4 regions of the Actinomadura sp. 6N118 genome follow, and region 1 is predicted to be linked to each of the others. Evidence: riboswitches for the same ligand, from Rfam matches in the RefSeq annotation. Region 1 holds a riboswitch; each other region holds the start of a gene.
What was found. Region 1 has a riboswitch for cobalamin ahead of ACH34W_RS29110 (putative cobaltochelatase). Riboswitches for the same ligand answer to the same signal wherever they lie in the genome.
Positions count from the first base shown of each region.

Region 2: another riboswitch for cobalamin. It lies ahead of ACH34W_RS26475 (ribonucleoside-diphosphate reductase subunit alpha); the one in region 1 lies ahead of ACH34W_RS29110 (putative cobaltochelatase).
Region 3: another riboswitch for cobalamin. It lies ahead of ACH34W_RS10235 (ABC transporter substrate-binding protein); the one in region 1 lies ahead of ACH34W_RS29110 (putative cobaltochelatase).
Region 4: another riboswitch for cobalamin. It lies ahead of ACH34W_RS39695 (CbtB domain-containing protein); the one in region 1 lies ahead of ACH34W_RS29110 (putative cobaltochelatase).

Region 1 covers NZ_JBIRAZ010000012.1:36,542-43,882, reverse strand. The annotation lists gene cobI (precorrin-2 C(20)-methyltransferase) at 1-1,125, opposite strand, end outside; gene ACH34W_RS29120 (cobyrinate a,c-diamide synthase) at 1,122-2,486, opposite strand; gene cobO (cob(I)yrinic acid a,c-diamide adenosyltransferase) at 2,483-3,085, opposite strand; gene ACH34W_RS29110 (putative cobaltochelatase) at 3,087-5,165, opposite strand; cobalamin riboswitch at 5,245-5,391, opposite strand; gene ACH34W_RS29105 (oxygenase MpaB family protein) at 5,496-6,332, shown strand; gene ACH34W_RS29100 (TetR/AcrR family transcriptional regulator) at 6,342-6,971, shown strand; gene ACH34W_RS29095 (ATP-binding protein) at 7,053-7,341, opposite strand, start outside.
Region 2 covers NZ_JBIRAZ010000010.1:225,050-232,390, forward strand. The annotation lists gene ACH34W_RS26455 (acyl-CoA thioesterase) at 1-101, opposite strand, end outside; gene ACH34W_RS26460 (hypothetical protein) at 303-932, shown strand; gene ACH34W_RS26465 (hypothetical protein) at 1,020-1,169, opposite strand; gene ACH34W_RS26470 (ribonucleotide-diphosphate reductase subunit beta) at 1,206-2,201, opposite strand; gene ACH34W_RS26475 (ribonucleoside-diphosphate reductase subunit alpha) at 2,225-4,504, opposite strand; cobalamin riboswitch at 4,604-4,819, opposite strand; gene ACH34W_RS26480 (MFS transporter) at 4,964-5,602, shown strand; gene ACH34W_RS26485 (YcnI family protein) at 5,677-6,399, shown strand; gene ACH34W_RS26490 (copper resistance protein CopC) at 6,396-7,013, shown strand; gene ACH34W_RS26495 (LysR substrate-binding domain-containing protein) at 7,093-7,341, shown strand, end outside.
Region 3 covers NZ_JBIRAZ010000003.1:535,261-542,601, forward strand. The annotation lists gene ACH34W_RS10205 (lysine N(6)-hydroxylase/L-ornithine N(5)-oxygenase family protein) at 1-1,199, opposite strand, end outside; gene ACH34W_RS10210 (methionyl-tRNA formyltransferase) at 1,301-2,248, shown strand; gene ACH34W_RS10215 (ArgE/DapE family deacylase) at 2,238-3,515, shown strand; gene ACH34W_RS10220 (LLM class F420-dependent oxidoreductase) at 3,581-4,492, shown strand; gene ACH34W_RS10225 (VOC family protein) at 4,482-4,862, opposite strand; gene ACH34W_RS10230 (TetR/AcrR family transcriptional regulator) at 4,859-5,536, opposite strand; cobalamin riboswitch at 5,602-5,743, shown strand; gene ACH34W_RS10235 (ABC transporter substrate-binding protein) at 5,904-6,854, shown strand; gene ACH34W_RS10240 (FecCD family ABC transporter permease) at 6,851-7,341, shown strand, end outside.
Region 4 covers NZ_JBIRAZ010000020.1:7,784-15,124, reverse strand. The annotation lists gene ACH34W_RS39715 (sugar ABC transporter substrate-binding protein) at 1-426, opposite strand, end outside; gene ACH34W_RS39710 (ROK family protein) at 572-1,801, shown strand; gene ACH34W_RS39705 ((2Fe-2S)-binding protein) at 1,801-2,472, shown strand; gene ACH34W_RS39700 (CbtA family protein) at 2,415-3,170, opposite strand; gene ACH34W_RS39695 (CbtB domain-containing protein) at 3,170-3,394, opposite strand; cobalamin riboswitch at 3,424-3,565, opposite strand; gene ACH34W_RS39690 (hypothetical protein) at 3,678-4,034, opposite strand; gene ACH34W_RS39685 (histidine kinase) at 4,189-6,168, shown strand; gene ACH34W_RS39680 (response regulator) at 6,165-6,821, shown strand; gene ACH34W_RS39675 (3-isopropylmalate dehydrogenase) at 6,864-7,341, shown strand, end outside.

The DNA of each region.
Region 1 (7,341 bases):
GACGACCTCTGCCGCCACCGAGCCGACCTTGTACGCGACGACCGTGTCGCCGGTCTCCAGCGCCGCCCGGAAGCCTGACACTCCAGCCGTCAGCGGCACCAGCGCGAGCGACTCGGCGCCCTCGGTGAGGACGGTGCCGGAACGCGCGGCGAGATCCTGCATGGCGGTGATCCCGGGCACGGTCTCCACGGCCACGTCGGCACGACGCTCCCGAACGCTCTGCGCGAGGTAGGTGAACGTCGAGTAGACGTTCGGGTCGCCGATCGTGGCGAAGGCAACCGTGTGAGCACCTTCCTCGAACGCCCGCACGACCCGTTCGGCAGCACCGTCCCAGGCAGCGGCTCGTTTGCCGGTCACGCCGCCCCGGTCGTTCAGCGCGAAGACGACGCGTTCGGCCTTGCCCGTGTACGCGCGCACGACCGACTCGGCGCGGCCCTCCTCGTCCAGCGCCATCACGGGCACCAGCACGACGTCGGCCTCGCGCAGGATCCGGACGGCCTTCGCGGTCACCAGTTCGGGGTCGCCCGGCCCGACACCGATCCCGACCAGTCTCGGCGGACCGGCTTCAGAACGGTCGAGATCGGCGGCGAGGAGACTGAAGACGAACTGGTCGCGGTTGACGCCCTCCTCGCGTTCACCGCCACGCGCGACGCCTTCGCAGACGTAGCCGGCCTTCTCCGCGACACGAACCGACTCGATGGTCGCGGCGCGGAGCTCGATGCGGTGCAGGCCGCAGTCGCGCAACGCCCATCTGGAGATCAACCGCAGCGCTTCGGTCGCATAGCCCCGGCGTCGCGCTCGCGGCCGTGTGCCGTAGCCGACCTCGCAGGTGAGCTGCGTCCAGTCCACCCGGTAGAGCCCGATGGTGCCGACGAAGGCGCCGCTCTCCCGGTCGAGCACCGCGAGATGGATCGCCGCGCCGGACCGCTGCGGCTGGTGGACGCCGGTGTTCAGCCACCAGGCCAGGCGCTCGGCGTCGAGCCTGCGCGGGAAGTTGTCCGGCAGGAAGTCCTCGCCGGCCCGGATGATCTCGATGAGCGCGGCGGCGTCGTCGATCGAGAACGGCCGCAGCTCGACCCGTTCACCGCGCAGCAACACGGGGCCGCAGAAGGTGCTCTCGCTCATCGGCAGGCCTCCACGAATCGCTGCGCGAAGCCGGGCGACCCGGCCCAATGCAGATGCAGGTACGAGGCGACACAGTGGCCCTGGACGAAACCCGCCGGGCCGTCGATGGACCATTGCCAGGCGGCGGTCGTGCCGTGCGCCGGATCCGTGACGGTCCGGTGGAACTCGTGCCCGTGCACACGTTCTCCCGCACGGGCCACGACGGAGTCGGACACGGCCACGGCCGCGCGATAACCGAGCGTCAGCCGTTCGGCCATGGTCGCGGTCACGCTGGCCAGCACCCCGCACATCGGCTTGCCGTCAAGCTCGCGAGCCAGATAGAGGAGGCCCGCGCACTCGGCGTAGACCGGACCGCCGAACGCGGCGACCTCCTTGCGGAGCGGCTCGTTGGCCGATAGCTCCGCCGCGTACACCTCGGGGAAGCCGCCGCCGATCACGATGCCCGCCGTCCCCTCAGGCAGCCGTTCGTCGCGCAACGGATCGAAACGGACGACCTCAGCTCCGGCCGCCGCGAGCAACTCCTCGTTCTCGGCGTATCCGAATGTGAACGCCGAGCCGCCCGCCACCGCCACCCGCACTCGCGGCGCTTGCGGCGCTCCCGCTGGCAGATCAGGGGCCCAGGGCTCGGCGCACAACGCCGGGGCGCTGCGGGCCAACGCGAGGACCGCGTCCAGGTCACAGGACTCGGCGATGAGCGCTCCCAGGCGTTCGACCGTGGCCACGGCTTCGGCGCTGCGTTCGGCGACCGGGACGAGCCCGAGATGCCGGGACGGCTTGGCGATGTCGTCGTGCCGCCGGAGCGCGCCCAGCACGGGGATCCCCAGTTCCTCGACGGCCTCGCGGCACAGGCGTTCGTGACCGTCCGACCCGATCCGGTTGAGGATCACGCCCCCGAGCCGCACCCCCTCGCCGTACGAGCGGAAGCCGTGCACGGTGGCCGCCACCGAACGTCCCGCAGCCGCGGCGTCCACGACGAGGATCACCGGCGCGTCGAGCAGCGTCGCCACATGCGCGGTGGAGGCGAAGTCCCCGGCGCCCGAAGCCAGAGGGACCGGAGCCCCGTCGTACATGCCCATGACGCCCTCGATCACGGCCACGTCGGAGCCGTCGGCGCCATGCCGGAAGAGCGGCGCAACGAGATCCTCTGACGTCAGCCAAGGGTCGAGGTTGCGGCCGGGGCGACCTGTGGCCAGCGCGTGATAGCCAGGGTCGATGTAGTCCGGCCCTACCTTGTGCGGCGAGACCCTCAGGCCGCGCGCCGCGAAGGCCGCCATCAGCCCGGTCGCCACGGTCGTCTTGCCGCTCCCCGAGGCGGGCGCGGCGACGACGACACGGGGAACAGCGACACCGGGAACGGTCACCACTCGATGCCCTTCTGGCCCTTCTGGCCGCGGTCCATGGGGTGCTTCACCTTGCCCATCTCCGTCACCAGGTCGGCGAACTCCACCAGCCGCGGATCCGCGTCCCGTCCGGTGATGACGACGTGCTGCGCGCCCGGACGGTCCCGCAGCGTCGCGATGACGTCCTCGACGTCCACCCAGCCCCATTTCATCGGGTACGTGAACTCGTCCAGCACGTAGAAACGGTACGTCTCGGCCGCCAGATCACGCTTGATCTGTTCCCAGCCCTCGCGGGCGTCCGCCTCGTGATCCTCCTCCGAGCCCGGCCGCTGGATCCACGACCAGCCCTCGCCCATCTTGTTCCAGCTCACCGGGCCGCCCTCGCCGGTCTCACCCAGAACGCGCAGCGCCCGCTCCTCGCCGATACGCCACTTGGCGGACTTGACGAACTGGAACACCCCGATGGGCCATCCCTGGTTCCAGGCACGCAGCGCCAGCCCGAACGCGGCGGTCGACTTCCCCTTGCCGGGACCGGTGTGCACGACCACCAGCGGCCGGTTACGGCGCTCGCGGGTTGTCAGCCCGTCCTCCGGCACGTACTCCGGCTTGCCCTGCGGCATCTCACGCAGTCCTTTCCTTGCCCGCCCGCCATCCCCCATCAACCGACGCCGCCCCTCGTGCCGACCGGACGACACCGGCGAGCGAGTCCGCGGCGAGCTCGTCCAGCCGGACTGACTCGGCACCGAGATGACCCGCCAGCCTCTGCGCCAACCCGAGCCGTACCGGCCCCGACTCGCAGTCGACGACGACCGATGCCATGTCGGTCCGCATGCCCGCCAGCAGCCCCGCAACCGCCGCCGGGTCGGGCCCGTGGGTGGCGCGGCCGTCGGTCACGACCACGAGCAGCGGGCGGCGCGCCGGATCGCGCAGCCGCTCGACGCGCAGCACCTCCGCGGCGCGCAGGAGCCCGGCCGCCAAGGGGGTACGGCCGCCGGTCGCGAGCCGCTCCAGCCGCCGCGCGCCGGCCTCGACCGAGGACGTCGGCGGCAGCGCCAGCTCGGCGTCCGTCCCCCGGAACGTGATCAGCCCGACCTTGTCGCGCCGCTGGTAGGCGTCCAGCAACAGGCTCAGCACCGCGCCCTTGACCGCGCGCATCCGCTGCCGCGCCGCCATCGAGCCGCTCGCGTCCACGACGAAGAGCACCAGGTTGCCCTCGCGCCCCTCCCGTACCGCCTCACGCAGGTCGCCGGCGGTGACGACCAGCCCGGGGCCGCTGCGGCCACGCGCGTGCTGGTGCGGCGCGGCGGCGCGCAGGGTCGCGGCGAGGTGCAGGCCGCGCGATCCGGGCTGCGCGCCTGAGACGCGGCCGTACGGGCTCCGTGCCTTGGAACGGCGGCCGGGCGCACCCATGCCTGTCCCGGGAACGGTGAAGAGCCGGGGCTTGTACGCGGCGTCGGCGGGAGCGGGCTCACTCGGGGCCGCAGACGGTGCCGGTGCCTCTGACGGTGCCGGTGACTCCGACGGCGACGGTGCCGGAGCCTGTCCGTTCGGCTGCTGTTGCTCGTGCTCGCTTCCGGACGCCTGCGGCGGGACGGGACCGTCGCCGTCCTGAGGAGGAGGCCCATCGCCGGGCCCTCCTGGATCGTCATCCGGGGGCTCCGGCTCGCCGTGCTCGCCGTGCTCTTCGAGGACATCGTCGAGCTTCTGCCTGTCCAGGCCGGGGGCGTCGAACGGGTCGCGGCGGCGCCGATGCGGCAGGGCGAGACGCGCGGCCGTCCGTACGTCCTCGGAGGTGACCTCTGTCCGGTCGTGCCAGGCGGCCAGCGCGATCGCGGCGCGGGCGGTCACGAGGTCGGCGCGCAGGCCGTCCACCTCGAACGCGGCGCACACGGCGGTGATCTGACGGAGGGCGGCGTCGGTCAGCTCGACCCCCGCGAGCCTGCTCTGCGCGGCAGCGATCCGTCCGGCCAGCGCGGCCTCGGCCTCGGCCCAGCCCGCAGCGAAGCCCGCCGGGTCGTCCTCGAACCGCAACCGGCGCCGGACGACCTCGGCACGCTCATCGGGATCACGCGTGGCCGCCACCTCGACCGTCAGCCCGAACCGGTCGAGCAGTTGCGGCCGCAGCTCGCCCTCCTCCGGGTTCATGGTGCCGACGAGGAGGAACCGCGCCGCGTGCCGTACGGAGACGCCCTCGCGTTCGACGTACGACTCGCCCATCGCGGCGGCGTCGAGGAGCAGGTCGACGAGATGGTCGTGCAGCAGGTTGACCTCGTCGACGTAGAGCACGCCGCGATGCGCCGCTGCGAGGAGGCCGGGTTCGAAGGCCTTCACGCCCTCGGTCAGCGCCCGTTCGATGTCGAGGGAGCCGGTGAGCCGGTCCTCCGACGCGCCGACCGGCAGCTCCACCAGCCGCGCGGGCCTGCGCTCCGCCGGGTCGCCGGCGTGCGGGCCGTCGGGGCACTCCGGATCGGGATCGCCCGGGTCACAGGAGAAGCGGCAGCCCGGCACGACGCCGACCGGCGGCAGCAGCCCGGCCAGAGCGCGCACGATCGTGGACTTCGCGGTGCCCTTCTCGCCGCGCACCAGCACGCCGCCCACACCGGGCGACACCGCGTTGACGAGAAGGGCCAGTTTGAGATCGTCCATGCCGACGACGGCGGAGAACGGGTACCGGGCGCCGGCGTTCCCGCGGCGGCTCATCGGCACATCAGACAGAGCGGCATGCCACATCGTCCTTCCCTCGGGTGTCCACGCCCGTGGCGGTCTCATCCGACGGTCGGAGTCTCCTGGCTCCCGGATCAACATTCCCCCTCAGCCTTCCAGCGTTGCCGCCGTGGCGCGCGGAGAGGGAACTCCCCTGGTCACAGTTGCGGGACAGCCCCGGAATTGGCGCCGATCGAGTCGGCCCAGCCGCACCGGGTTCCTCCGCGTCCGTCGCAGGCAAGGATCGCACACCCTCGGGGACCGCCCAAGTCGCGGTGGGGTGACAGGCCTATTGGCGGTATGCCAATAACGTGCTCTACTGGTGTCATGCGACGAACCGGTGGACTCCCGTTCCGTCCAGGCGACGTCTCCTGGACGGTCATGCGCGAGCCGGTGCTCGGCCTCGGCGCCGCTCCGACCCTCCTCCTGCAGGTGACCCACCCGCTCGTGGCCGCGGGGGTCGAGCAGTACTCCGACTTCGAGAACGACCCGTTCGCCCGGCTGTGGCGGACGGCCGACATCATGCTCAAGCTCTCGTTCGCCGAGCCCGAGGTCTCCGCCCGCCAATCCGTCAAGCTGCGCCGCATGCACGAACGTGTCAGCGGCGTCTCGGACGAGGGTGTCCGCTACCGCGCCCTGGACCCCGACCTCCTGCTCTGGGTCTGGGCGACGCTGGTGCACAACGGGCTCGATCTCTACCAGCGCACGTTCGGACGGCTGCCGTCGGGCGAACGCGAACGCTTCTACCAGGAGCAGAAGCTGATCGCGTACGCGTGCGGGGTACCCGAAGGCCACTGCCCTGTCGTCTACGAAGACTTCCGCGCTTACTTCGACCGGGTCGTCCGGGAGGAACTGCGCCCGACCACCGTCTCGGCCAAGCTGCTCGACACCCGCCGCAGGCTGCCCATGCCCTGGCCGCTCGGCCCCGCGTACCTCCAGCTCAACCTGCTCGCCGCCGGAGCGCTCCTGCCACGCTCGCTGCGGCGTGAGCTGGGCATCCCGTGGAGCCGGTCACGGTCCCTCGCGTTCGCCTCGCTCGTCGAGGCCAACAAGACGGCGTCCAAGGTCGTGCCCGCGTCCGTACGGCACCGCCCCACCGACTATCTCGTGGCCCGGGAACGGCCTCTGCGGCTCTTCGGGCAAGGCCGGCGCCGGGCGGCATAGGCTGCCTGCGTGCCCTCTCCGTCTTCACGCCGTCCCTCCAGGGCGGGCTATCAGCGGCTTCCCAGGGATGAACGGCGCGACCAGATCCTCGGTGTGGCACGCCGGATGTTCACGGAAGTCCCGTACGCCGACGTCTCCACCGCCGCGATCGCACGCGAGGCAGGTGTCCAGCGCGGGCTGATCCACTACTACTTCGGCACGAAACGTGAGCTCTTCCTGGAGGTCGTGCGCGGGCTCACGGTCAGCTACGCCGGGCAGGCCCCGCCTGCCGACCCCACGCTGCCGCTGGAAGAGACGGTCGACCTGTGCGTCCACCTGTTCCTGGACGCAGCCGAGTCCAACGCCGACACCTGGCTCGCCGCTCTCGACGCGGAAGGCTTCGGCCAGGACCCGGAGCTCCGGCGCATCGTCAACAAGACCCGCGACGCCACCGTCGAGCACATGCTCACGTTGCTCCACGTCCCTGAACCGACCGACACCCTGCGCGCCGTCCTCCGCACGTACTCCGGGCTGGCCGAAGTCGCGACCCGGCAGTGGCTCCAGGAGAAGACGCTCAGCCGCGCCCAGGTCCACAAGTTGCTGGCCGGCTCGCTGCTCGTCCTCGTCAGAGAAATCGCACCCGCGGTAGAACGGGCCTGAGCCCGACCCACCGCCAGGCAGCGCCCGCCACAGCCGACACTCAGCCCAGCCAACGCCTAGCTCAGCCGACAACCGGCTGCCTCAGGCGACGCCCGGCTGGGGTGGGGCGTCGTCTGACGAAGTCGTCGGGCCCGACGGGCTCAGGAACGTGGCTGCGGCGGCGGGCACGGGGACCGCGAACCAGACCGCCTTGCCAGGGACCGGAGGACCCAGCCGGGAGAGGGTGTGGAGCACCCCCCAGCGGCCCTCGGACAGCTCACGGACGATGCTGAGGCCGCGGCCGCAGTCGCCGGACGTCCATGAATAGCCGGGCAGGCGCGCGTCGGCATGGCCGTCGAAGACGGCGCAGCGGACCTCGCGCACGGCCGGC
Region 2 (7,341 bases), on a different contig from region 1:
ATCAGCGAATAGTGGACGGCGTTGTTGACGTGCCCGTAGACGTCGTTGTCCTTCCACCGTGTGGGGACGCTCTGCCAGTGCAAGTAGTCGCCGTTGTTCACGGCGGAGATTCTACGTACTCCCGGGTAACCCCAATAGGCGGCACCCCTGTGCTTCGATGTCGATCCATGAAGGGAATTCCACCGCAAGACCGCTCGCCGTATCCGCTGCCAGGCCAATTCGATGAGCCGCCCCAGGCACCGTTACGAGGCTCGGCGTTCACCCCGTCCGCCAGGGGCGTCAGGCGCCGGGGCCTTTCGAGGTTGCCGAAGGGGGCCAAGTGGGTCCTCGGCATCGTCTTCGCCGGTCCGTTCGTGACGATCGCCGTGGTCCTCGCCGTGATGTTGCTCGCCACCTTGGACAAGGCCGACCAGGCCAACAAAGCCTTGGACAAGCTGGAGCGGAAGCCGTCCCCGTTCACCTGGACCACGTTCTTCGAGGACGAGCGGCACTTCACGATGCGGATCAACGAGACCACCGAGACGTATGACCGGACCGGCGAAAAGGTGCTGGAGGGCAGCGCGGGCTGCCTGGCCGGGGCCCTCGACGCGGCGACGCGGGCGCTGCTGACCAAGCTCGGCTGCGACGGCCGCATCGAGGCCTCGTTCACCACGCCGAGCAAGGCCCAGGTGAGCGTGCACGTGCTGCGGCTCAAGGACAAGGCTGCGGCCGAGACAGCCGAGCAGCAACTCAAAGCCGCGGGCATGCGGTTCGTGACGGCGGCCTCGGTGCCCAAACGGATCGGCGCGCGGTACGGCAACGTCGGATCCGGCTCCCGGTACGCGGTCGTCACTACCGCGGTGTCCCCACGGCAGAAGGACGCGCAGCGCATCGCGAAGCGCGGCGGCGGGTTCATCCACGCCGAGACCACCGTCGTGGCGATCTGGGTCTAGCCGGAGTCCGTTCGGACAGCAGATTTGGTCAGTGGCGCTTGCCTCTTGGTCAGTGACGTTTGCTACTTCGTCAGTGGCGCTTGTTCGTTAGTGGCGCTTGCCTCGGAACTTGGCCAGCACGCTGCGCGCCTTCGCCTTGTTGCGGGGGTCCCGGGCCATCCGCTCGGCCCTCGCGCGGGCCTGCTGGCCCTGAGGACTTCGCATCCAAGCCTTGATCTTCGCCATGAGAGAAGCCACATCGTCCTCCTAGCAGTCCTGGAACCTGATCTACCCTCAGAAGGCCTCGTCGAACGCCACAATTCCCTCCACACCGATCTGGTACGCCGATACCCGGCGTTCGAAGAAGTTCGACAGCTCCTGCACGTCCTGCAGTTCCATGAACGCGAACGGGTTGGCCGTCCCATACCGCGCGGGCATGCCGAGCCGGGCCAGCCGCTGATCGGCGACGTACTCCAGATAAGCGCGCATGTCCGTCGCCCCCATGCCCGGCAGGCCGTCGCCGCACAGGTCGTACGCGAACGCCATCTCGGCCTCGACGGCCTCCTCCAGCATCCGCGTGACCTGCTCGTTCAGCTGGGTGTCGAAGAGGCCCGGCTCCTCCGCCCGCACAGTGTCGACGACCGAGAACGCGAACTCCATGTGCATCGATTCGTCCCGGAAGACCCAGTTGGTGCCGGAGGCCAGCCCGTTGAGCAGCCCGCGCGACCGGAGCCAGTAGACGTAGGCGAACGCGCCGTAGAAGAACAGCCCCTCGATGCACGCCGCGAAACAGATCAGGTTGAGCAGGAAGGCTCGCCGGTCGTCGGCCGTGCGCAGCTCGTCCAGCTTGCCGATCGAGTCGATCCAGCGGAAGCAGAACTCCGCTTTGGCCCGGATCGAGGGGATGTGCTCGATGGCGGCGAACGCCTTGACGCGTTCGTCGTGATCAGGCAGGTAGGTGTCGAGCAACGTCAGGTAGAACTGGACGTGCACGGCCTCCTCGAACAGCTGCCGCGACAGATAGAGCCGCGCCTCGGGCGCGTTCACGTGCTTGTAGAGGTTGAGCACGAGGTTGTTGGCCACGATCGAGTCACCGGTCGCGAAGAACGCGACCAGCCGGTTGACGAGATGCAGCTCAGCCGGTGTCAGCCGGGCCAGATCGGCGAGGTCAGTGGCGAGATCGACCTCCTCCACCGTCCAGGTGTTGCGGATCGCGGCCCGATAGCGCTCGTAGAAGTCGGGGTAACGCATGGGCCGCAGCGTCAGGTCCATACCGGGATCGAGCAGCATGCTGTGTTCTCCGGTTCGCCCACTCACTGGCAGGCCTCGCAAGCTTCGGGATTTTCGAGAGAGCACACGACCGCCTCGGTCGCGGAGATGGTGGTCTGCGTGATCCGGGTGGCCGGACGTGAACGCAGGTAGTAGGTGGTCTTGAGGCCCGCACGCCACGCGTAGGCGTACATCGAGGACAGCTTCCCGATGGTCGGCGTCTCCATGAAGAGGTTCAGCGACTGGCTCTGGTCGATGTAGGGGGTACGGGCCGCGGCCAGGTCGATCAGCGCCTTCTGGGGCAGCTCCCACGCGGTGCGGTAGAGCTCGCGGTAGGACGCGGGCAGGTCAACGAGGCCCTGGACGGAGCCGTTGGCCTGCTTGACGGCGTCGCGCACGGCGGGCGTCCACAGACCCAGCTTCTTGAGGTCCGCGACCAGGTAGTTGTTGATCTGCAGGAACTCGCCGGACAGCGTCTCGCGCTTGAAGAGGTTGGAGACCTGCGGTTCGACGCACTCGTAGCAGCCCGCGATGGACGCGATCGTGGCGGTCGGCGCGATCGCGATCAGCAGCGAGTTGCGCAGTCCCGTCTCGGCGATCCGTGCGCGCAGCGCCTCCCATTCGGCCCTGCGGCGCGGTGTCGCATCGGGGAAGTGGTCGACGTGCAGCTGACCACGTGCCGTGCGCGTCCGGTCGTACGCGGGGAGCGGCCCATGCTCGGCGGCCAGGTCGGCGGACGCGCCGTACGCGGCCAGGGCGATCTCCTCAGCGATCGACGTGGACAGCTCGCGCGCCTCGGCCGAGTCGAACGGCAGCCGCAGCTTGAAGAAGACGTCGGCGAGGCCCATCACGCCGAGCCCGACCGGACGCCACTTGCGGTTGGCGCCCGCCGCCTCGTCCGTCGGGTAGAAGCCGCGGTCGATCGTCCGGTCGAGGAAGCGCACGGCGGTACGGACGGTCGCGCGGAGCCGCTCCCAGTCCACGCCGTCAGGCCCGGCGTGTGCGGCCAGATTGATCGAGCCGAGATTGCACACGGCGGTCTCGCCGTCGCTGGTGACCTCGATGATCTCGGTGCAGAGATTGGACAGGTGGACCACATTGCCGGGCTCGGCGGTCTGGTTGCAGGCGCGGTTGGCGGCGTCCTTGAACGTCATCCAGCCGTTCCCGGTCTCGGCGAGCGTCCGGATCATCCGGCCGTAGAGGCGCCGTGCCGGGACCTTCCGTACGAACCGTCCCGCGGCCTCGGCGGCCCGGTAGGCGGTGTCGAACTCCGCGCCCCACAGGTCGGCGAGCTCGGGCACCTCCTTGGGGTCGAACAGCGACCAGTCCGCGTCCGCCTCGACCCGGCGCATGAACTCATCGGGGATCCAGTTGGCGAGGTTGAGGTTGTGGGTGCGGCGGGCCTCCTCGCCGGTGTTGTCGCGCAGCTCCAGGAACTCCTCGACGTCGGCGTGCCACGGCTCCAGATAGACACAGGCCGCGCCCTTGCGCCGGCCGCCCTGGTTGACCGCGGCGACCGACGAGTCGAGCGTGCGCAACCACGGCACGATGCCGTTCGAGTGACCGTTGGTGCCACGGATCAGCGAGCCGCGCGACCGCACCTTCGTCCACGAGATGCCGATGCCGCCCGCGTACTTGCTGAGCCGCGCCACCTGCGCGTACCGCTCGTAGATCGACTCCAGCTCGTCGCGCGGCGAGTCGAGCAGGAAGCAGGACGACAGCTGGGAGCGGCGCGCGCCCGAGTTGAAGAGCGTCGGCGAGCTCGGCAGATAGGACAACGTGCTGAGCAGGCCGTACAGCTCGGCGGCCTCCTCGACGGTGTCGGACAACCCGCAGGCCACGCGCAGAAGGAAGTGCTGCGGCCGCTCCAGCACGCGCCGCGAACGCGGGTGCCGCAGCAGATACCGGTCGTACAGCGTGCGCAACCCGAAGTATTCGAAACGATCGTCCGCGGACTCGTCGATCAGGGCGTTCAACGCCTCGGCGTGCACGGCGACGAACTCGGCGGTCGCGTCGTTCAGCAGGCCCTCGGAGTGGGAGGCCGCCACGGAGCCCGCGAACGACCGCACGCCCTCGTCTGCGGCCTCGTCGGCGATCAGTGTGCTCAACAGCCGCGCCGCCACCTTGGAGTACGCGGGTTCGACGGCCACCAGCGCGGCGGCCTCGCCGATCGCCAGCTCCCGCAACCCAGCGGCGCCGAGGTCGTCACCGGCCCGGATGGCGATCAGAACACGCTGCGGATCGGTGTCGGGCAAGCCCGCACACGCGCGGACCACCTCCGCGTCGATGCCGATACGCGGCGGAGCGATCAGTTCCTGTGTCACGTGCTCTCTTCCCTCGCGAGCTCGCCTCGTCAAGGGCGCACGCGAACAAGAGCACGGCTGACCGCCGCAACCTGTCCAGCGACCCTCCCACGAGGCCATGGACCAACAGTTCATGCAGGCAGGTCTTCGGACTCGCGGGCAACACACCTGATGAGGTGCGGCCTAGTGGCCGTCGCTTCCCGGCCCGTCTCGACGGGCCAGTGCTTGATGACGGCGGTCGTTCCCGCTCACCGCTGCGGGGCAGTCCCGGATTTTCACCGGGTTCCCTCTTACGACGCCCCCGCCGACAGGGTGGCCTGCCGCGAGATCACGGGGACTCGGCGTGATCTCGCCGCAGTCCACCCCCGACGGCGGGGGCGAACCAGCACGGGCAAGACCCTACATCTTGGTCGTGACCAAAGCCGACACCCAACATGTTGGGCGTGTCACAGGACGCCGCACCCTGAACCCGGAGGGGGCATGGAGATCACCGGGGAGAGATGGCACGATGGGCCCGCAATGTCGCCACGCCCGTTCTTCCGCCTCGGCAGGGCGGTGGTCTTCACCACCGTCTGCCTGACGCTGGCCACGATCGGGCACTCCCTGACGTCTCCGGCCGAGGTGCCGGCCTGGGCGATCATCGTGGGGTTCGCCGGGTTGCTGGTGGTGGCGGGCGCGCTCGCCGGGCACGAGCGTTCGCTGGCGACCATCACGGGGGGCCTGCTGGGCGGGCAGTTCGTGCTGCACAGCCTGTTCGCGAACGCGTCGGCGCCGGTCGAGCACCACGTCCAGACGGGCATGGCCGCGTCCGAACCGGCACACGGCTCCGGGCTGGGCATGACGCTGGCGCACGTGGTCGCCGCCGTGATCTCGGCCTGGTGGCTGCGGCGCGGTGAACGGACCGCGTGGGCGCTGACCCGGCGGATCGCGGCGCAGGTCGGACGGCCCGTCCGCGATCTGTTCGCCGTTCTCCTCGCCGCCGCTGAACCCGTGGCGCCACCCGTGCGTACCCCTGTGCGACGGGCGCCGGTCCCCATCGGCCCTACCGGTCGCGTGCTGCGGCACGAGGTCGTACGCCGCGGTCCACCGCACCGTTCGAGGGCGCTCGCGCACAGCTGAGCGCCGTACGTCACCGGACGCCGCCCCCGGCACTCCGGCTTCTCCTCGTACCCGCTCGAACGGAGCTCTTCCGCATGTCCATATCGCTGCACGCCCGCAAGGGCGCCGCCGTCACCGGCCTCGCCCTCGTCTCGGTCCTCGGTCTTGCCACCGCCGCGTCCGCCCACGTCACGGTCAACCCCCGCGAGGCCGAGCAGGGCGGATACGTCAAGGTCGCCTTCCGCGTACCGAACGAACGGGACAACGCGGGCACGACCAAGGTCCAGGTCGATCTCCCCATGGACCACCCGCTCTCGTCCGTGTCGGTCCGGCCGACCCCGGGCTGGAAGGTCAAGGTCGAGAAGTCCAAGCTCAAGACCCCGATCAAGGCCCACGGCGGCGAGCTCACCGAGGCCGTCTCCCGTATCACCTGGTCCGGCGGCAAGATCGAGCCCGGCCAGTTCCAGGAGTTCGACGTGTCGATGGGCCAGATGCCCACCGACACCGACCGGCTGATCTTCAAGGCCGAGCAGACCTACTCCGGCGGCGAGGTCGTGAAGTGGGACCAGGTGCCCCAGGCCGGCCAGGAGGAGCCGGAGCACCCGGCCCCGATCCTCAAGCTGACACCCAAGGGAGCCGCGGCCACAGGCGCCGGGGCCTCCGGCGCGCCGACGGTCAAGACGGTGGCGGCCGCCACCTCGTCCGCGAAGGCCGACGACGGCACGGCCCGACTGCTCGGCGGCCTGGGCCTGGCCACCGGGCTCATCGGCATCGCGATCGGCGGGTACGGCATCTCGCGTGCAAGGAGCCAGTCATGACGTTCCCGATCCGTACAGCCCCGACCCGTACCGCCCTGGCCCGTACGGCCTCGATCCGTACCGCCCTGGCCCGTACCGCCGCGGCGGCCGGTGCCGTCAGCGCCGTGCTGGCCCTGACCGCCGCACCCGCCTCCGCCCACACCGCGCTGCGGGACTCCGACCCGAAGGCGAAGTCCACGGTCGAGTCGCCTGCCCAGATCACGCTGACCTACAACCAGCCGGTCACGATCCCACGGGTGATCCTCAGCGACGACAAGGGCAAGCAGCACACTTCGGAAACGCCCAAGGCGGTCGACAACAAGGTCACGCAGCCGGTCGCCGGGACGCTGCCCAACGGCGACTACACCGTGGGCTGGCGGGTCGTCTCGGTCGACGGCCACCCGGTCAGCGGCAGCTTCACGTTCACCGTGAAGGGCTCGTCCGCGCCGACCGGGATCACCAAGACCCAGGCCGCCGGTCCGGCGCCGACGATCACGTTGAATCAGACCACCGCGCCGGCCGCGGCGGAGGACTCCGGCGGCTCCTCCGGCTGGTTGTGGATCGGCCTGATCGCCCTGGTCGTCGCGGCCGCCGCGGGAACCGGAGCCCTGCTCAAACGCCGCCGCACCGGCTGAGCGGAACGTATGGAGATCACCTCGATACGGCGAGTGATCTCCGTTGGAGGTATGCCAAAGCCCTCCTTATGATTCGAGAATGCTCGAATCGCGGCACATCCGTACGTTCCAGGAAGTGGTCCGGGAGGGGTCGTACTCGGGCGCCGCACGCGCGCTCGGGTACACCCAGCCCGCAATCACCCAGCAAATGAAGGCGCTGGAACGGGCGGTGGGGATGCCGCTGTTCGTCCGGGCCGGCCGCGGGCTCCAGCTGACCGAGGCGGGCACGGTCCTGGCAAGGCATGCCGATGTCATCGTCGGCGACCTCACGGCGGCGCAACAGCAGTTG
Region 3 (7,341 bases), on a different contig from region 1:
ATGCCGTGGGTGTGCTCGGTGGCGCCTTGCACGTAGATGCCGCAGCGGACCTCGTCGGAGGTCGCGACGCGGTAGTCGCGCTCGATGCGGAGGCCGCCCTCGGGGAGGCGGTCGCAGTACTTGCCCGCTTCGCCTAGAAGGGTGAGCGGGTCGCCGGGGCGGTAGCCGGTGGCGTAGACGAGGAGGTCGGCGTCGAGGACGGTGCGTTCGCCGGTGGGCAGGAAGTGGACGGTGGCCCGGATGCCGTCCGGGGTCTTGGCCACGTCGACCAGGCGGGAGGCGTTCATGATGCGGAGGCGTTCGACCCCTTGGACTTTCTCCTGGTAGTGGCGACGGTAGAGCTCGTCGATGAGGTCTAGGTCCACTACCGAATAGTTGGTGGACGCGTGGTAGTCGCGCAGCATCCCCTTCACGGGCTCGGACGCCTCGTAGAAGTGGTCGACCGCGATGGGGTCGAAGATGCGGTTGGCGAACGAGCTGTCGTCCGCGGGCGTGTAGCCGTACTTGGCGAAGACGGCGCACACCTCGGTGTCGGAGAAGGTGCTGTGCAGGTGGTCGGTCACCTCAGCGGCGCTCTGGCCGGCGCCGACCACGATCACGCGCTTGGGGTCGCGGAGGGTGGGGAGCCGGTCGAGGAGGTCTTCGCTGTGCCAGACGCGTTCTTCGGTGACGACTCCCTCGGGGAGGAACGGCTCCAGGCCGGCCGCGATGACGAGGTTGCGGGTGCGGCGGGTGGTGAGCTCGTCGGCGCAGCCGCCCGCGCGGACCAGCACGTCGAACGCCTCGACGGTGCCGTCGTGCGTGACCGGGGTGACGGCCACTACCTCGGCGCCGTACTCGACCTCGTCGGTGAAGGAGGACGCCGCCCATTCCAGGTAGTCGTGGAACTCCATCCGCGACGGAAACATCGTCTTGTGGTTGATGAAGTCGACCAGGCGGCCCTTGTCCTGCAAGTAGTGGAGGAAGCTGTATTTGCTCGCCGGATTGCGCATGGTGACCAGGTCCTTGAGGAACGAGACCTGCATCGTCGTGCCCTCGATGAGCATCCCGCGATGCCATCCGAACGCCGGTTGCTTCTCGAAGAAGACCGCGTCGATCGGTTCGCCGCCGTGCTCGCGCAGTGCGATCGCGAGGGCGAGGTTCGAGGGTCCGAAACCGATGCCGACCAGATCGTGGACATGCGTCGAGGCGAGGGACATGGGGGGCCTTTCCGGGAGGGGGCGCGCTCAAAGCGTTTAGGTTAGGCTCACCTAATGAAGGCGAGCCTAACCTGTCCTCTTCCCCCTCACAAGGAGGCACCATGCGGGTCGTGATGTTCGGCTACCAGACCTGGGGGCACCGCACACTGCAGGCACTTCTGGAGTCCGAGCACGAGGTCGTCCTGGTCGTGACGCACCCGAAGAGCGACCACGCGTACGAGAAGATCTGGAGCGACTCGGTCGCCGACCTCGCGCAGGAACACGGTGTTCCCGTGCTGCTGCGCAACCGGCCCGACGACGAGGAGCTGATGATGCGGCTCAAGGAGGCCGACCCGGATCTCATCGTCGCCAACAACTGGCGCACCTGGATCCCGCCGGAGATCTTCAACCTGCCCCGGCACGGCACCCTCAACGTGCACGACTCGCTGCTGCCCAAGTTCGCCGGCTTCTCCCCCATCATCTGGGCGCTCATCGCGGGCGAGAGCGAAGTCGGCGTCACCGCGCACATGATGGACGACGAGCTGGACGCCGGCGACATCGTGCTGCAGCGCGCCGTCCCGGTCGGGCCCGCCGACACCGCGACCGATCTGTTCCACCGGACCGTGGACCTGATCGGCCCCATCGTGCAGGAGTCGCTCGCCCTCATCGCCTCCGGTGAGGCGAAGTTCACACCGCAGGACCGCACGAAGGCCAGCTTCTTCCACAAGCGTTCCATCGAGGACAGCGCCATCGACTGGACGTGGCCTGCGGAAGACCTGGAACGCTTCGTCCGCGCGCAGTCCGACCCGTACCCGAACGCCTTCACCTATTACAAGGGCGAGCGCATCCGCGTGCTCAAGGCCTCGGTCTCCAAGGGCATCTACGGCGGCACTCCCGGCCGGGTGTTCATCCCCGAGGGCGACGGCGTCGTCATCGTCGCGGGCGCCGACGCGCGGCGCGGACGCAACCACGGGCTCGTCATCGAACGCGTCCGCACCGAGGACGGCAAGGACCTCCCAGCCCGCGAGCTGTTCCGCAAAATGGGCGGTTACCTCACCGATGGCGCCTGACGACGTACGAGCGGAGATCGCGGCCACGGTCAAGGAGGAGACCGCCGCCATGACCGCGCTTCTCGCCGAGCTGGTCCGCATCCCGAGCGTCGGCGGCTCGCTCGCCGAGTCCGAGATCCAGGACCGGCTGGCCGAATGGCTGCGCGCCGAGGGACTGGAGACCGACCACTGGGACATCCCGGTGGACGAGGTCGCCGCCGAGCCCGCGTTCCCCGGGATGGAGGCGCCGCGCACGCAGGCGATGGGGCTGGTCGGGCGGCTCCCCGGGGTGGGTGGCGGCCGCTCGCTGATGCTGAACGGGCATGTCGACGTCGTGCCGCCCGGCGAACTCTCCAGTTGGAGCGACGATCCGTTCAGCGGGCGCGTCCAGGGCGGCCTGGTGTACGGGCGTGGAGCCTGCGACATGAAGGGCGGTCTCGTCGCCGCGCTGTTCGCGGTGCGGGCGTTGCGCCGCCTGCCCGTCCGGCTGCGCGGCGACGTGCTCGTCGCGTGCGTGGCGGGCGAGGAGGACGGCGGCCTCGGCACGTACTCCTTGCTGCGCCGGGGCTGGCGCGCCGACGCGTGCGTGATCCCCGAGCCGACCGGTCTGGAGCTGGTCCCCGCCAACGCGGGTGCCCTGACGTTCCGGCTGCGTGTCCCGGGCCGGTCGGCCCATGCCGCCCAGCGCGACTCCGGTGTGAGCGCGATCGAGAAGTTCTGGCCGGTCTTCGCCGCGCTGCGCGCCCTGGAGGCGGGGCGCAACACCGAGGTCGACCCGCTGATGCGCCGCTGGACCATCCCGTACGCGATCGAGATCGGCACCGTGCAGGCGGGCGACTGGTCGTCCACCGTCCCGGGCGATCTGGTGGCCGAGGGCCGCCTCGGCGTCGCGCTCGGCGAGGACACCCGCGCCGCCCGGCACGCGCTGGAACAGGCGGTCGCCGAGGCGTGTGCCTCCGACGGCTGGTTGTCGCAACATCCGGTGCAGGTCGAGTGGTGGGGAGGCAGCTTCGCCTCGGGCCGCCTGCCCGAGGAGGACGGCGGGTTGCTCAGCCGCCTCACCGAGGCGCACATCGCGGTGACGGGCGCGGCGCCCGCGTCGTGGGGTGCCCCTTACGGCAGCGATCTGCGCCTCCTCACCGGGCTCGGCGGTATCCCGACCGTGCAGTACGGCCCGGGCGACATCGACCGCATGCACGCTCCGGACGAATGCGTGTCGATCGACGAGGTGGCCACCGCCGCACAGACGCTGGCCCTGCTCGCCGTCGACCACTGCGGGACCTCCTGAGCGACGGCGTCGATGCGGCGTGTGACAGGATCGGATAGTTCATTCGTGCAACCGAGGAGGTCCTTGTGCGTATCGGCGTGTCGTTGCGAGAACGTTCCGGCCCGGAGGCGCTGGTCAAGCTGACCGACGACGTGCGGCGGGCGGCCGACGACGGGTTCACCTCCGCATGGTTGTCGAACATCTTCGGCCTGGACGCACTCACGGCGCTGGCCGTCGCCGGCAGCCAGGTACCCGGGATCGAGCTCGGCACCGCCGTGGTACCGACCTACCCGCGCCACCCGGCGACGCTCGCGCAGCAGTCCCGCACGACCGCGCTCGCGCTGGGGTCGGGGCGGCTGACGCTCGGCATCGGGCTCTCGCACAAGGTCGTCATCGAGGACATGTTCGGCTACGACTTCGGGCGGCCCTTGCGGCACATGGACGAGTACCTGTCGGTGCTGCTGCCGCTGCTGGACGGGCAGCCGGCCTCGTTCAGCGGCGAGACGGTCCAGGCGCAGGTCGCGCTGTCGGTGCCGAACGAGGGCCGGGTGCCCGTCCTGCTGGCCGCGCTCGGGCCCAAGATGCTGGGGCTCGCCGCCGAACGGGCCGACGGCACCATCCTGTGGATGACGGGGCCGACGACCGTGCGCGAGCACATCGCACCGACGATCACGGCGGCGGCGCAGGCCGCGGGACGCCCGGCGCCGCGGATCGTGTGCGTGCTGCCGGTGGGCGTCACGGGCGACGTCGCGGCGGCGAAGGAGCGGGCGGCCAAGGCGTTCGAGGTGTACGGGACGCTGCCGTCCTACCGGGCGATGATGGACCGGGAGGGCGCGGACGGCCCGGCCGACCTGGCCATCGTGGGCGACGAGGACACGGTCGGCGCCAAGCTCGACGAGCTCGCCAAGGCCGGTGTCACCGACTTCGTGGCGGGCGAGTTCCTGCCGCGCGACGAGGCCGCCCGCACCCGTGACTTCCTCAAGTCGCTCAATCGGTAGCGATGACCTCGTAGAGGTTGCCGGTCATGTCGGCGAAGTAGATCCCCTTGGCGCCCAAGGGGTGGTTCCCGTCGACACGGCCGTTGTCAGGATGAGCCGGATGGTCGCCGAAGGGCGCGCCCCGTTCGCGGAGGCGTGCCAGGACGGCGTCGAACGTGGCCGGGTCGACATCGAACGCCAGATGGTGGCCCGGCTCGTCCGGCGCGGACACGAAGTCGAGCGTGAGCCCGTCGTTCACCTTGATGGGGACGAAGTGCGGGGCGTACGGGTGGGGGCCCGTGAACTCCAGGCCCATGACGGCGGCGAAGAAGCGGGCGGCCTCCTCGTTGTCGGCGGCCGGGACGATGGTGTGGTTGAGGCTGATCGTCATGCTCGTTCTCCTTCGGCGAGCGCCCCGTACAGGAACACCTGGAGCGTCTCCTCCAGGGACGGGACGGGTTGTGCGGGCGGACGGGCACGGCCGAAGACCAGGCCCATGAACATGGCCGCGATCTGCTCCGGAGGCAGCCGCAGCACGTCGCGTTCTGGCTCGAACAGCTCCGTCAGCGCCTCCACGGTCGACCTCATGGCCGAGTCGCGATCGAGGGCGGCCGTGTCGCTCTGGGGTGCCGACTCCCCAGACCCCCCGGGGCCCTCCGCTCCGCCGCCGGCGTGACGGCCTCGGTCGTGGCGGCCTCGGTCGTGGCGGCCGGTGGCGTGCAGGGCGCCGATGACCAGGCCCAGACGTTCGATGTAGGCCTCCATCGCGGCGGCGGCCTCGCGGAGCCGTGCGGGCAGGGGCTGGTCGAGGGAGATGTCGGCGAGCTCCGCCAGAACGTGGTCGGCGCGCAGGGCCTCGGCGACGCAGGCGTCCAGCAGTGCGTCCTTGTCGGCGAACACGCGGAAGATCGTCGCCTCGCCGATGCCGGCGGCGCGCGCGATCTGGCCGGTGGTCACGGCGGTGCCGTGCTCGGCGACCAGCGGCAGCGCGGTCCGGATGATCATCTCGCGGCGTTGCTCGGGGCTCATGCCGGGCGCGCGGCGGCGGGTCGGTCGTTCCACCATGCCGGGGAGGCTACGGAGTGAGTACTCACTCCGTCAAGCTCGAGGCCGTGACGAGGGGCTCCGGCGGCTGCTGCTAACGTTGCGGTTCACGCGCGTCATGGAGCGAAGTCCGGTGTGATCCCGGCGCTGTCCCGCAACTGTGATGCCCTTCGAGGATTCCCTCCCGAACGGCCGAGCCAGGTCGCCTCCGCACGCGCCGATGACACTCGACCCTCGCGGAAGGGGCGATCCGTCTCCCACGGGTCACGCCTTCCGGCCAGCCTTGGAGGCCCCCTTGCGACCCGCACCGAGACCCGCAGTGAAACCCGCGCTGAGGCCCGCGCTGAGGCCCGCTCTGAGGCCTGCGCCGAGGCTCGCGCTGAGGCACGTGCGTTCCCTGCGCGCCGCCGTTCTGGTCGGTGTGATGGCGTTGTCCGCCGCCGCGTGCGGCGACACGACCGAGTCCGGCGGCGACAAGGCCTCCGGCGCCGCGGGCAAACCGGTCACCGTCCAGGCTGCCAACGGCGCGGTCACGATCCCCGCGACGCCCAAGCGGATCGTGTCGCTGTCCCCGACCCACACCGAGACGCTCTTCGCCATCGGCGCGGGCAAACAGGTCGTCGCGGCCGACGAGTACTCCACCTTCCCGGCCGGGGTGCCCAAGACCAAGCTCTCGGGCTTCAAGCCCAACGCCGAGGCGATCATCGGGTACAAGCCCGATCTGGTGGTGCTGTCGGACGACCTGGACGGCATCGTGAAGGCGCTGACCAAGGTCAAGATCCCCGTCCTGCTGGAGCCCGCGCCGACCAAGCTGGACGAGGCGTACGACGAGATCACCGACCTGGGCCAGGCCACCGGCCGCGCAGCCGACGCCAAGAAGCTCACCGACGGCATGCGCACGAGCATCCAGCAGGCCGTCGCGGCGGCCAAGCCCGGCGCCGCAGGCAAGCCTGCCGGGAAGCAGCTCAGCTACTACCACGAGCTCGACAACCAGCTCCACACCGTGACGTCCAAGACGTTCATCGGCCAGGTGTACGGGCTGTTCGGGCTGAGCAACGTCGCCGATAAGGCCGAGAAGGCGGCCGGCGGCTACCCGCAGCTGTCCCGCGAATACCTGCTCAAGAGCAACCCTGACCTCATCTTCCTGGCCGACACCAAGTGCTGCGGGCAGAACGAGGCAGCCGTCGCCAAGCGGAGCGGCTGGCAGGACCTCACCGCCGTCAAGGACAAGAGCGTGATCCCCCTCGACGACGACATCGCCTCCCGCTGGGGCCCGCGCCTGCCCGAGTTCGTCAAGGTCATCGGGGCCGCGGTGCAGAAGGCGTCCGCCGGCGCGTGACACCGGCTCGGCTGCGGCCTCTTCAGTTCGGCGGCGCCGTCGCGGTGCTGGCGGCGACGATGCTCGCCGCCCTCTTGGTGGGCGCGGCCGACCTTCCGGTGACCGGCGTCGTGAAGGCGCTGCTCGACCGGGTGCCGTTCGTCGACGCCGACTCGGGACTGAGCACCGTCGAGCGGAACGTGCTGTTCGAGTTGCGGCTGCCCCGGGTGTTGCTGGGCGCGATGGTGGGCGGGCTGCTGGCCATCGCGGGTGCCGGTTACCAGGGGGTCTTCCGCAACCCGCTCGCCGACCCGTACCTGCTCGGCGCCGCCGCGGGGGCCGGGGTCGGCGCCACGCTGGTGATCGTGGTGGTCCCGGGCGACCCGGCGTTCGCGATCCCGCTCGCGGCCTTCGTCGGCGCGATCTCCGGGGTGTTCCTGGCGTACGCGCTCGGGAGCACGGCGGGCCGGGGGAACGGGCCGGGCGCCGCCACGCTCGTGCTCGCCGG
Region 4 (7,341 bases), on a different contig from region 1:
GAACGAGACGAAGTACGAATACTCGACGTTGGTGATGAGCCGGTCATAGGCGATGACCGGGATCCGGCGTTGCCGTGCCTGGTTGACCAGCGGTGCGGCCGCCTTGGCGTCGACCGCGTCCAGCACGATGACGTCGGCGCCCTGCGTGATGGCTCCCTCGACCTGTGACTGCTGCTTGGTCGCGTCCTGGTCGGCGTTGCCGTAGATGATCTTGCAGTCGGGGCAGAGCTGCTTCACCCGTCCCTCGAACAGCGGCCGGTCGAACGCCTCGTACCGCGTCGTCTTGGACTCCGGCAGGAACAGCGCGATGGTCGCCGCCCCGCCCTTACCGCTGCCCTTGTCGCCATCGCCGTCCTTGCCGTCAGAGCCACAGCCGGCCACCACCACCGCCGCGGCCAGCGGGATCACGCACCACCATCGACGCATCGACCTGCACCTTCCTTCCATCTCACGGGGTGGGTAAGGTGAAAGTAAGGGAGGCTTCCTAACAAAACAAGCCCCCAACGCGCAGAAGCGTTGATCGCCATGTCGTGGTATGCCACTGTCGGGACGTCGAAACAGGGGGAGACGCGTGACGATCGGGACCGGGCCCGGCAACGGCAAGCCCATCGCGAGCACCACCAGCGTGCTCCGGGTGATGAACGAGCGCGCCGTCTACGAGCGGATCCGCAGCGAAGGCCCGATCTCCAGGCCCGAGGTGGCCCGGCTGACCGGCCTGTCCAAACCCACGGTCTCGCTGGCGCTGGCCGATCTCGAACGGACCGGCCTGGTGCGGACCGTGGGCCACCGCACCGGCAACGCGGGCCGCGCGGCGATGTTGTACGAGATCGATCCCGGCGCCGGCCGGGTCATCGGCATCGACGTCGGCCGGGAGTGGGTGCGGGCCGCGCTGTCCGGCCTGGACGGCGAGCCGATCGTCCGGCGCGACGTCCGCTCCCAGGCGCGGAACGGGGACACGCTGATCGAGCAGCTGGCCGGCCTGGTGACCGAGCTCTCCGCCGAGGCGGGGATCGCGCCCGCCGACGTCACCTACATCGTGCTCGGTACCCCCGGCGTGCACGACGTCGAGAACGAGAGGCTGCGGCTGGCGCCCAACCTGCCCGGCTGGGACCGGCCTGGCACGACCGGGCGGCTGGCCGAGCGGCTGCCCGCCCCGTTCCTCATCGAGAACGACATCGCCCTCGCCGCCCTCGGGGAGCAGGCCCACGGCCTCGGCGAGGGCATCTCCGACTTCGCGTTCCTGTCGGTCGGCACCGGCATAGGGATGGGCATCGTCCTGGAGGGCAAGCTGTTCCGCGGGTCCCGGGGCGCAGCGGGCGAGGTGGCGTTCCTGCCGTTCGGTGAGAGCGATCCCCTTACCCACACGCCGGGTGCGCGGCGGCACGGCATGCTCGAGAGCGTGCTGTCAGCCGCCGGGCTCGTCGCCACCGCACGCAGGCTCGGCATGCCCGGGCGCCCGACGGTCAAGAAGGTGTACGACGCGGCGCGGGCGGGCGACCCGATCGCGCTGGAGGCGGTGCGCTACGAGGCGGGCAACATCGCCCGGGCGCTGGCCAGCGTCATCGCGCTGCTCGACCCCGAGCTGGTGATCATCGGGGGCGGGCTGGGCCAGCACGGGGTGGATGTGCTCCTGGACGCCGTACGCGAGCGGCTGACCGACATGACCCCGCTCGATCCGCCGCCGATCGAGCCGTCGGTGCTGGCCGAGGAGGCCACCGTGCTCGGCGCGCTCGCCACCGGGCTGTCCACCGCCATCGACATCGTCTTCAACCGCGCCGTCGGCGAACCGGCGGTCGGCTGATGACGGACGTGATCGCGGCGATCCGTGCGGCCGCGGAACTGGGCCCGTACTTCGAGATCGTCACCGACCCGGCCGAGGAGGCCGACCCGACTTGGCGCCCGCTGCCCGAGAAGGATCCGGACCGCCTGCTCGGGCTCATCGACGCGTACGCCCAGCGGCTCGGCACGGACGAGCGCCGCGTGGCGGCCTCGATCCTCTTCCAGGGCCTGGCATCCCGCCTCTGGTCGCCCGTGGTGGCCGCCGCGGCGCTGGGCGCCGTACCCGACCTGTCGAGTCTCCACTGGCGATGGGCCCCAGGGGCGCCGATCGCGCTCTGGCTGGCCCAACCCTCGGGGTGGCCCCGGTCGGCGGACCGCCTCTACGAGACGGTCGTGACCGGCCAGCTCCAGCCGTTGCGCGAGACGATGCTCCAGGTCGTACGCCTGGCCGACGGGCTTCTCTGGGGGAACGCGGCGTCGGCCCTGGCCGGAACGCTCCGCGCTGGAACGCTCCGGCCGGACCTGGCCGCGCCGCTGAACACCCTCGTCCGGGATCTGTTCTCCCGTGACCCGCTCACCGGCACGGGCTCGTTCGAACAGGGCCGGGGCTTCGTGCGACGCAGCTGCTGCCTCTACTACCGCGTCCCGCCCGGCGGCGAGATGTGCGGTGACTGCGTGCTCCTGACTCGTTGAAAGGCGCGCTCGGTGAGGGCCCCGAAGAGCAGGCCCAACGTCGCCCACAGCACCACCTGGATCCCCAGCGAGGCGATCCGGAAGTCCCACAACACGGTGGCCGGGAAACCGTCGGCGACCGCGTCCGGCTTGGGTGTGAGCCGGTAGACGACCCCGACCACGACGGCGAAGCCCACGGTGGCCGCGATCGTCGCGTTCCAGATCCCGAGCCTCGGCAGCAGCCGGCGCTGGACGATCACCGCGGCGGCGGTTGCCAGCACGCCGAGCGCCACCACGCCGAAGTAGAGCGCCGTCCGGCCGCCGATCGTGTCCGGATTGCCGACCGCCGGGGGTGTGGGCGGGTACTTCAGGAACGGCACGACCACGACGGCCACGAAGCCGCCGAGGGCGACCAGCGCCGCCGTCGCGCGGGCGCCGAGAGCACCGATCCTGCCGTACGCGAACGCGAACGCGATGGCGAAGAGCCCGCCGACAGCCACGCCGTAGACCACCATCGCCGTGATCAGGCCGGTGGTCTTCTGGACGGTGCGGCTGACCACCTCGGCCTCGCCGCCGTGGTGGTGCGCGGCGGCCTGCGCCTCCTCGAACGAGATGGCGTGCCCCACCTGCGGTTCACCGTAGATCCAGGCGATCACGAGCGCGAGCGCCGCCGCGGCGAGCCCGGCGAGCATGCCGCGGATGAGAAGAGAGCGCATCATCAGTGGCAGGGGAACCCGAGAAGGTGCCGGCCGTCGTGCGTGAACTCGTGCACCCAGGTGCCGCTGAACAGCGAGGTGGCGCCCTGTTCGGCACCGATGAAGTAGATGAGGACGAGGCCCAGCACGGCGGCGAAGACCGCCCACGGCAGGATCTCGCGGACGGGGACGCGCAGCGGAACGGGCGGCGTCTGGACTTGCGTCGCAGGTACGGCTGACTGGGCCATGGGGTCTCCTCACGGGGTGCACTCGCCCCGGTGACGGGAGGACGGCAGGTCAGTTCCTGACTTCCGGGACCCCGGAGGGCCTATCGGACACAGTGGCGGGACCGTCCTGGAATCGCACCAGGTTCCTGCGCACTGCCGCCTCGCTTGTGAACTTGTCCTGGAGAGCGTCTCCTTCGCCAAGGTGCACGTCAAGTGGGCAAAGGGTGACAAAGACGGAGCGCCGCCTTCACCGCGCCCCCGTACGGCCGGTGAAGACGGAGCTCCCATCTGATGGCGCGTATCGTCACGCGGCGGCCGAACTGGCCGGCGCCCGGCGCAGACCGGGAACGATCAAGGCCAGCGTGACGAACGTCAGGACCAGCCCCACGACGATGACGCCCTTCACCGCCCCCGTGGTGTCGTCGACCAGGAGGCCCGGCACGGCGCCCAGGCCGGAGAGGGCTCGGGTGACCACGACGGCCCACAGACCGGCGCGGCCACCTCGCCAGGCGTGCACCACGCCGGCGAGGGTGACGACGCCGAGGATGGTGGTGATCACGACGACCTCGGGGGGAGGCCCGTCGAGCGCGCCGGTGGCGAGGTCGCCGATCCCGAGCAGGGCGGCGAGCACAAGGCCGATGGTGAACGCGGTGGACTTCATGGGAGATCCCTTCCGTACTGAGGTGGCCTCAGCGTGCGGCCCCCGGACACCCGGACGGCAGGGGGCACGGTGCCGCGCGGCCAGGAGGTGATCCCGGGCGGTCTGGGGCCGTACACCCAGGACAGGGAGGGGTGACCGGCCGCATCATGAGCGCATGGACGCCACCTGGCGCGCCGCGCGCACCGCCCCCACCCGCCCGCTCGCAGTCGGCTTGTTCGTCCTCGCCGCCGCCGGTGTGATCGCCGCGATCGCCGTCAGCGCGGGAAGCGGCCGGGGCTACACGCACGCCCTGGACACCTTCGTCGTGTCGAATTCCGCGATCGGGCTGTCGTTCGCGTTGTGCGGTCTCCTGATCGCCTGGCACCGGCCGCGCAACCCCCTCGGCTGGCTGCTCCTGGCGGACGGAATCGGGCATGCCGTCACGGCCGGGCTGGCCCCGGTGGCCGAGCACGGCGTGGAGGCGGGCTGGCCGGAGTGGCTCGTGCGCACGCTGCTGACCGTCGCCATGTACGCGTGGCCGTGGTCGATCGGGCTGTGCCTGCCCCTGATCCTCCAGCTCTTTCCGGACGGCCGCCCGGCAGGCCCGGTGTTCCGGCGGCTGATGTGGGCCACGGTCGCGACCGCTCCGCTGTTCGTCGTCTCGATGGGTTCTGATCCGGAGGGGCTCGTTCCCGGTCACCCCGGCTACCTGACGCTCGCCGCCCACGACGACCTGGTGCCGCTCTGGACGGTGGCGGAGCTGACCGAGCTCGCCGCGATGCTCACCGGGCTGGTCTCGCTGGCGGTCCGCTACCGGCGCGGTGACGAGACCCTGCGCCGCCAGCTGCTCTGGCTGACGCAGGCGGTGCTGCTGGTCGTCATCGTCCTGGTGCCGTGGGGGGTGTTCCAGGCCGCGCCGATCTACGTGTTGCTGGCGATCCCGCTCGTCCCGGCCGCCATGACGGTGGCGATCATCCGGCACCGGCTGCTGGACATCCGGCTCGTCGTCTCGCGGACCGTCTTGTACGTGCTGCTGACCGCCGGCGTGCTCGCCGCGTACGTCGGGCTGGTCGCGATGTTCGACACGGTGATGCGCCGCGAGGTGGGACTCGGCAGCTCGGCCCTCGCCACCGTGGCGATCGCCGTGGGGTTCAATCCTGTGCGTGTACGGCTCCAGCGGGCCGTGGACCGGGTGCTGTACGGAGACCGTGCCGATCCCGTCCGGGCGGTGTCCCGGGTGGGGGCGCGGCTCGACACCGGCCTGCCGGGCGTGCTGGAGGCCGTCCGGGAGGCGCTGCGCATGCCGTTCGCGGCGTTGCGCGCGCACGACACCGAGATGGCCGCGTCGGGCACCGCGCCGGAGCTCTTGCACACGATCCCGCTCACATACGCCGGAGAACGGGTGGGGGAGCTGGTCGTCGGCCTCCGCCAGGGGGAGAGGCGGCTGGGTGCTCCCGACCGGGCGGTGCTGGAGCTGCTCGCGGCCCCGCTCTCGGTCGCGGTGCACGCCGTCCGGCTGTCGGACGAGCTGCAACGTTCCCGCGAGGCCCTCGTCGTCGCCCGTGAGGAGGAGCGGCGGCGGCTGCGCCGCGACCTGCACGACGGGCTCGGGCCGGTGCTCACCGGTGTCGTCTACAAGGCGGACGCGGCGGGCAACCTGCTCGCCGCCGATCCGGGCGCCGCCCGCGGGCTGGTCGCCGAGCTGCGTGCCGAGACCACGCACGCGATCGAGGACATCCGGCGGCTGGTGTACGACCTGCGCCCGCCCGCGCTGGACGACCTCGGGCTGGCGGGCGCGGTCCGGCAGCGCGCGGCCCAGCTCGACCGCGCCGGCCTTGCCGTCCGTGTCGAGATACCACCGTTGCCGGAGCTGCCCGCGGCGGTCGAGGCCGCCGCGTACCGGATCACGGCCGAGGCCATGACCAACGCGGTGCGGCACTCCGGCGCCGGGCGCGTCGAGGTCCGCATCCACGCCGACGGGCGGCTGCACGTCGAGGTGGCCGACGACGGCGGTGACGGCGCTGGTGAGTGGCGGCCGGGCGTGGGACTGTCGTCCATGCGGGAACGGGCCGCCGAGCTGGGCGGCACATGCACTGCGGGTCCGGGTCCCGGCGGCGGCCGCGTGACCGCCGTCCTTCCCCTGGGGACATCATGATCAGAATCGTGCTGGCGGACGATCATCCGGTGGTGCGCGGCGGACTGCGTGCCCTGCTCGGGTCGATCGAGGGGCTCAGCGTGGTCGGCGAGGCCGGGGACGGGCACGCGGCGGTGCGCGAGGCCGTGACCCACCGGCCGGACGTGCTGGTCATGGACATCCAGATGCCCGGCCTGGACGGCATCGAGGCGACGCGCGAGGTGACGCGGGCCGCGCCCGGCGTGGCGGTGCTGATGCTGACCATGTACGAGGACGACGACTCGGTGTTCGCGGCGATGCGGGCGGGTGCCGCCGGCTACCTGCTCAAGGGCGCCCAGCAGGACGAGATCGCGCGGGCCATCCGGGCGGTCGCGGCCGGTGAGGCCATCTTCGGGCCGGGCGTGGCACGGCGGGTACGGGCCTTCTTCGCCGCGCCCGCGCCGGCCGCAGCCGAGCCGTTCCCGGAGCTCACCGAGCGGGAGCGGGAGGTCCTCGACCTGATCGCGGCCGGGCGCCCGAACGGCGAGATCGCCCGGCGGCTCGCGATCGCGCCCAAGACCGTGGCCAACCACATCTCCAGCGTCTTCGCCAAGTTGCGCGTGGCCGACCGGGCGGAGGCGATCATCCGGGCCCGGGAGGCCGGCATGGGACGAGACGAGCATCTCGGATCGTGAGACCGTTGCTCACGAGCTGAGACGTTGCGGTAGAGTGCGCCCATGCCTTCCCGCAACATTCGTCTGGCCGTCATCCCGGGTGACGGGATCGGCCCCGAGGTCGTCGCTGAGGGGCTGAAGGTCCTTGAGGCCGCCGCCCCCTCGTCCGGCCTGGCGTTCGAGCAGACCCCGTACGACCTGGGTGCCGCCCGCTGGCACCGGACCGGCGAGGTCCTGCCCGACTCGGTGCTCGGCGAACTGCGGAGCCAGGACGCCATCCTGCTCGGCGCCATCGGCGACCCGACCGTGCCCAGCGGGACGCTGGAGCGCGGGCTGCTGCTGCGGATGCGCTTCGAGCTCGACCAGTACGTCAACCTGCGGCCCGTCAAGCTGCTCCCGGGTGCCTCCACCCCGCTGGCGAACGTCCGGCCCGAGGACATCGACATGGTCGTCGTCCGCGAGGGCACCGAGGGGCCCTACGCGGGCGTCGGCGGCGTGCTCCGCAAGGGGACCCCGCACGAGGTCGCCACGCAGGAGAGCG